DNA from 2 places in the Streptomyces sp. NPDC001848 genome. Region 1 is predicted to be linked to the other one. Evidence: riboswitches for the same ligand, from Rfam matches in the RefSeq annotation. Region 1 holds a riboswitch; the other holds the start of a gene.
What was found. Region 1 has a riboswitch for thiamine pyrophosphate ahead of thiC (phosphomethylpyrimidine synthase ThiC). Riboswitches for the same ligand answer to the same signal wherever they lie in the genome.
Positions count from the first base shown of each region.

Region 2: linked by a shared signal. The riboswitch ahead of ACFYZJ_RS08000 (purine-cytosine permease family protein) and the one ahead of thiC (phosphomethylpyrimidine synthase ThiC) in region 1 are both predicted to bind thiamine pyrophosphate.

Region 1 covers NZ_JBIATP010000009.1:52,682-56,072, forward strand. The annotation lists gene ACFYZJ_RS19660 (hypothetical protein) at 1-9, shown strand, start outside; partial or broken gene ACFYZJ_RS19665 (AraC family transcriptional regulator) at 114-234, shown strand; gene thiC (phosphomethylpyrimidine synthase ThiC) at 353-2,149, opposite strand; TPP riboswitch at 2,142-2,298, opposite strand; gene ACFYZJ_RS19675 (YibE/F family protein) at 2,370-3,391, shown strand, end outside.
Region 2 covers NZ_JBIATP010000003.1:384,713-388,103, forward strand. The annotation lists gene ACFYZJ_RS07995 (jacalin-like lectin) at 1-979, shown strand, start outside; TPP riboswitch at 1,067-1,160, shown strand; gene ACFYZJ_RS08000 (purine-cytosine permease family protein) at 1,152-2,546, shown strand; gene thiD (bifunctional hydroxymethylpyrimidine kinase/phosphomethylpyrimidine kinase) at 2,543-3,340, shown strand.

The DNA of each region.
Region 1 (3,391 bases):
CCTGAGTGACGGGGCCGGCCGACGACCGGCCCCATCGGACAAGTCCCCAGCCGGAACGCCCACCACCGGACCGTGACTCCCACAGCGGCGGGCCTGGACGGCTGCACCATGCCACGGAATGGTTCCCCATCCAACCCGTATGCGAGCCGGCCGGGGCCCGAGATCCTGCGCACCCGGCCGTCGCAGGACGGCCCGGAATCGGACACGCGGCTGTGGGCCCCGGTGGAACGGGCCGCTGTCCGACGGCTGTGCGCCCGGCGGTCCGTGTCGACCCCAAGGGGCTCGACACGAACCGCCGGGAGACACCGAACGCCTGCGGCGTCCCGAGTCGGCGCCCCGATCGGCCCCGGCGTCAGTCGGCGATCGGGAGGTACACCCGGTTCCCCGCCTCCGCGAACTCCTTCGACTTCTGGAGCATTCCCTCGGCGATCTCGTCGGCCGTCGCGCCCTCGGCGACATCACCGCCGAACCGCTCCGTGATGCTCTGACTGATCTTCATCGAGCAGAACTTCGGCCCGCACATCGAGCAGAAGTGGGCGGTCTTGGCCGGTTCCGCCGGGAGGGTCTCGTCGTGGAAGTCGCGGGCCGTGTCCGGGTCGAGGGCCAGGTTGAACTGGTCCTCCCAGCGGAACTCGAAGCGCGCGTCGGACAGCGCGTCGTCCCACGCCTGCGCACCCGGGTGGCCCTTGGCGAGGTCGGCCGCATGCGCGGCGATCTTGTAGGTGATCACGCCGGTCTTGACGTCGTCGCGGTTGGGCAGGCCCAGGTGCTCCTTGGGCGTGACGTAGCAGAGCATGGCCGTACCCCACCAGGCGATCATCGCGGCGCCGATACCGGAGGTGATGTGGTCGTATGCCGGCGCGATGTCGGTCGTCAGCGGTCCGAGCGTGTAGAACGGTGCTTCATCGCAGATCTCCTGCTGAAGGTCGATGTTCTCCTTGATCTTGTGCATCGGGACATGCCCCGGGCCCTCGATCATGGTCTGTACGTTGAAACGCCGGGCGATCCGGCCGAGTTCCCCGAGCGTGCGCAGTTCCGCGAACTGTGCCTCGTCGTTGGCGTCCGCGATCGAGCCGGGCCTGAGGCCGTCGCCCAGCGAGTACGTGACGTCGTAGGCCGCGAGGATCTCGCACAGTTCCTCGAAGTTCTCGTACAGGAACGACTCCTTGTGGTGGGCGAGGCACCACGCCGCCATGATCGAGCCGCCACGCGAGACGATGCCGGTCTTGCGGTTCGCGGTCAGCGGTACATACGGCAGGCGCACGCCCGCGTGCACCGTCATGTAGTCCACGCCCTGCTCGGCCTGTTCGATGACCGTGTCCTTGTAGATCTCCCAGGTCAGCTCCTCGGCCTTCCCGTCGACCTTCTCGAGGGCCTGGTAGAGCGGAACCGTGCCGATCGGCACGGGGGAGTTGCGCAGTACCCACTCACGCGTGGTGTGGATGTTGCGGCCGGTGGACAGATCCATGACCGTGTCAGCGCCCCAGCGGGTCGCCCAGGTCATCTTCTCGACCTCCTCCTCGATGGAGGAGGTCACCGCGGAGTTGCCGATGTTGGCGTTGACCTTCACCAGGAACCGCTTGCCGATGATCATCGGTTCGATCTCGGGGTGGTTGACGTTGGCCGGGAGAACCGCGCGGCCTGCCGCGATCTCCTCGCGCACCACCTCCGGGGACACGTTCTCCCGGATGGCGACGAACTCCATCTCGGGCGTGATCTCGCCGCGGCGTGCGTACGCCAGTTGTGTCACCGCCTTGCCGTCGCGGCTGCGGCGCGGCTGACGTGGCCGCCCCGGGAACACCGCGTCGAGGTTGCGCAGTCCACCCCGCGGCGAGGTGTGCTTGATCCCGTCGTCCTCGGGGCGAACCGGACGGCCCGCGTACTCCTCGGTGTCACCGCGGGCGGTGATCCAGTTCTCCCGCAGCGGGACCAGGCCCCTGCGGACATCTGTCTCGACGAGCGGATCGGTGTACGGGCCGGAAGTGTCGTACAGCGTGACGGACTTCCCGTTGGTGAGGTGCACTCGACGGACCGGCACGCGCAGGTCGGGGCGTGAGCCCTCGATGTACGCCTTGTGCCAGCCGATGGACTGTCCGGCCTCCTGGTCGCCCTCAACGGAGGCAGGCGTGCGTACGTCCTTGTTGGTCATGTGACCTACTCCCTACGCCGGCATTACCCGGTAACAGGTTCAGCGGTCGACGCAGCGGTTTCCGCCCGTCGATGTTCCACGTGAAACATCGCGTCTGCGGAGGTCAGCGCCCTCTCAGCCCGGTGCTCCGAGCTCCCGCGTGTGCAAAGGTCCTCCCACGCTAGCGTCTCTTTGCGCGGGCTGAACAGTGGGCCTCATGCCTTCTTGCGATGATGCCTCGGTGACCACGACACAGCATCCGCCCCCCTACCCACCGCCCGACCCGCCCCATGGCCACCGCCAGGGCGACGGACACGGCCCCGGACAGAGTGCCGGCCATGGGCATGCACCGAGCGGTGGGCACGGCCACTCCCACAGTCATGGTCCGGCGGCCCCCGTGTCGCGGCACCTGCGCAGGGTCATCGCCGCGATCCTCATCCCCTTCACGGCAGCCGTGGTGGTCGGTCTCGTCGTGCTGTGGCCCGGCGGCGTGCCGTCGCACAAGCGCACCGGCGTCGGATTCGACCGGCAGACACAGCAGGCCACGGTCACCAGGGTGGTGCAGGTGGACTGCAAGTCCGTGAACGCCTCGGGCGACACCCCGACCGGCGACACCTCCACCGCCGAGGGCTCCTCGGCCCAGCAGCAGTCGACCGGCACCTGTAAGAAGGCGACGGTCCGCGTCGACACGGGCAAGGACCAGGGCCGGACGTTCACGGAGATCGTCCAGCCGGACCAGTCACGGCAGTTGCATCAGGGCGAGAAGGTCGTGGTCGCGTACGAGCCGTCCGCCCCCAGGGACCTGCAGTACTCGGTGGCCGATGTGAACCGCAAGGTCCCCATGGCGCTGCTGGCCGGCATTTTCGCCGTGGCCGTGGTGGTCGTGGGGCGGATGCGCGGTGTGATGGCGCTCATCGCCCTGGCCGTCAGCTTTCTGGTGCTGAGCCTGTTCATCCTGCCGGCGATCCTTCAGGGCTCGAACCCGCTGCTCGTGGCCGTGGTCGGCGCCAGCGCCATCATGCTGATCGCCCTCTACATGTGCCATGGGCTCTCGGCGCGCACCTCGGTGGCGGTGCTCGGCACGCTGATCTCCCTGTCCCTGATCGGTGTGCTCGGATCCCTGTTCATCGGCTGGGCGGCGCTGACCGGCAACACCGACGACAACACGGGCCTGATCCACGGCCTGTATCCGGGGATCGACATGAGCGGCCTGCTGCTGGCCGGCGTCATCATCGGCTCGCTCGGTGTCCTCGACGATGTGAC
Region 2 (3,391 bases), on a different contig from region 1:
CGAGCGCGTGCACTGGAACTCGTGCCAGTACGACTCGGGCGACTGCCTCACCCCCAAGGGCTTCACGTTCATGCGGGAGCGCCTGGCCGAGGGCGTCTACGTCGACTTCTACAACCTGCACACCAACGCCGGGACGAACGACGGCGACCTGGCCTCGCGCGCGGACAACCTCAACCAGCTGACGGACTTCATCACAACCCACTCCGCGGGCAACGCCGTCGTCGTCATGGGCGACACCAACACCCGCTACACGCGCTCCGGCGACACGATCGCCGAGTTCGCCGCCGCCAACGGCCTCACCGACGCCTGGGTCCAGCTGGTACGCGGCGGCACCCCGCCCGTCAAGGGCAGCGACCCGCTGCTGTGCGACGAGAACGCGGTCACCAACAGCTGCGAGGTCGTCGACAAGATCCTCTACCGGAGTAGCAAGCTGGTCTCCCTCAAGGCCACCGCCTACAACAACGAGCACGCCGAGTTCCTCACCGACGACGGCAAGATGCTCTCCGACCACGACCCGATCACCGCCACGTTCAGCTGGGCGCGCGACTCCGCCTTCCAGCTCAGCGACCAGTTCGGCGGCCCGCACGGCGACTACTACAACGACATCGACAGCGTCCCGGCCGGCGCCCGCGCGACCGGCATATCGCTGCGCAGCGGCTCCCGTGTCGACCAGGTCGGCCTGACGCTGGCGGGCGGCACCACGCTCGTCCACGGCGGCACCGGCGGCACGGCGTCCGCACTCGCCCTGGGCAGCGACGAGTACGTGACGAGCGCACAGCTGTGCGAGGGTCAGTACGACGGCCACTCGAGGATCTTCTCCGCGAAGTTCACGACCAACCTGGGCCGCAGCCTGGCGGGTGGCACCACCACCTCCGACTGCGTGACCCGTACGGCGCCCTGGGGCTGGCAGATCGCGGGGTTCCACGGGCGCGCCGGGGACGAGGTCGACAAGATCGGCTTCGTCTACACCCGGCGCTGACGCGCCGGCACGACACGTCCAGGGCCGCTGACCGGGCAGCGGCCCTTGCGTATGGCTGATTCCGGTCCTCGGGTTAGTCTTGCCGCCGTACCGGACACGGGGTGCCCACCTGCGGGCTGAGATCACACCCGTCGAACCTGAACCAGTTCGTACTGGCGGAGGGATGTCTTTCATGCCATCGGCGCATGTCTCGGGCGGACTGCCCACCGGCGGCCGGAGCACCGTCTTCGACGGGCGGATGCCCACCGCTCCCGGCGACCTCAGGGTCGAGGGGCACGGCATCGAGCCGGTCCCCGAGACGAATCGTTACGGCGGGGCGGGTCGGCTGTTCACCGTGTGGTTCGCACCCAATCTGACCATGACCGGCGTGTTCACCGGGACCATCGGCATCGCGCTCGGCCTGGACTTCACCACCGCGCTCGCCGCCGTCGTCCTGGGCACGGTGCTGGGCGCGGTGCCCACCGCCTACCTGAGCACCTGGGGCAGCCGCACCGGAGCCGGCCAGCTGCCGCTCGCCCGGCTGGCGTTCGGCCGTGCGGTGGTGCTGCCCGGGGTGCTGCAGTGGCTGTCCTCGATCGCCTGGGACGCGCTGATCGGGCTGTTCGGCGGGGACGCGCTGGCACGGCTCGCGGGCTGGCCGTTCTGGCTGGGCGCCCTGGTGGTGATGCTGGCGCAGGGAGCCCTCGGGGTCCTCGGCTACGAGGCGATCCACCGGCTGCAGATCGTCATGACGTTCGTGCTGGCGGCCGCGTTCGCGCTGATCGCCCTGCGCATGCAGGGAAGCGTGCACCCCGCCTGGACGGGCACCGCGCACGGCGCGGACCGGGCGGGCGCCTTCGTGCTGACCAGCACCATCGCGCTCAGCCTGTCACTGTCCTGGGCGCCGTACGCCAGCGACTTCAGCCGCTATCTGCCGCGCACCACCTCACGCGCCCGGATGTTCTGGTGCACGCTGCTCGGTCTGGTGGTGTCCTTCCTGGCCGTGCAGGTCCTCGGGCTGTGGGGCGCCTCGGTGCTGACCGACCAGACGGCCGCGGGCGTGGACCATGTCCTGGGCGGTGGCGCGGCCGGCGCCTTCGGGCTGCTGGCCGTGGCGCTGGCGGCGCTCGCCAGCAACGCGATGAACGACTACAGCGGCTCCCTGGCGCTGCAGACCGTCGGGGTCCGCCTGCCGCGTCCGGTGGCGGCCGCCCTCGCCGTGCTGCTGGGCTTCCCGCTGGTGCTGTGGATGCACGCGGCGAACACCACCGCCCGCTTCCAGAACGTGCTGCTGTTCGTGAGCTACTGGATCCCCGGGTTCGTGGCGATCGTCGTCGTCGACTGGCTGGTGCGGCGCGGCACCGCGGTCGACCTCGCCGCCGAGACCGCCCGGCCGCGCTCCCCGTGGCCGCCGCTCCTCGCGTTCGTCGGCGCCTTCGCCGCGGCGGTGCCGTTCATGGACACCGGCCTGTACGTGGGCCCGGTCGCCCACGCGCTGCACGGCGCCGACGTCTCCTACTACGTGGCGTTCCTGGTCGCCCTCACGCTCTACGCCCCGCTGCGCGTCCGAGAGGAGGGCCGCGCATGACCGCGCCGCCCCGTGTCCTGACCATCGCCGGCTCCGACTCCGGCGGCGGCGCCGGCATCCAGGCCGACCTCAAGACCATGCTGGCGCTCGGCGCCCACGGGATGAGCGTGATCACCGCGGTCACGGCGCAGAACTCGGTGGGAGTGCAGGGGGCATGGGAGCTGCCGGTGGAGGCGGTGCGCGCCCAGTACCGCAGCGTCGTCGACGACATCGGCGTACAGGCGGTCAAGACGGGCATGCTCGCCTCGCCCGCGCTGGTCCAGACGGTGGCCGACCTGCTCGCGGACGTGTCCGCGCCGGTCGTCGTGGACCCGGTGAGCGTCTCCAAGCACGGGGACCGGCTGCTCGCCGACGACGCCCTGGACGCCGTACGGACCCGGCTGCTGCCGCTCGCCACGGTGACGACGCCCAATCTGGACGAGGTCGCGGAGCTGACCGGCATCTCGGTGACCGACGAGGCGGGCATGCGCCGCGCGGCCGACCGCCTGCTGGCGTACGGGCCCCGGTGGGTGCTGGTGAAGGGCGGGCACCTGCCCGGTCAGGCCACGGACCTGCTGACCGACGGGGGCGAGGAACACTGGCTGCGCGCCCCGCGCCACGACAACCGCCACACCCACGGCACGGGCTGCACCCTCGCCTCGGCCGTCGCCGTCGGTCTCGCGCAAGGCCTCACGGTGCCCGACGCGGTGCGGCAGGCCAAGGAGTACGTGACGGAGGCGATCGCGGCGGGCTTCGCGCTCGGCGCCGGCATCGGACCGGTGGACCACGGCTGGAGACTGCGTGCGCGCCCGTGACCGTGGCCCGGGAAGGGAGCCCGCGCCCTCGTGAGGGTGCCTCGGGTCAGA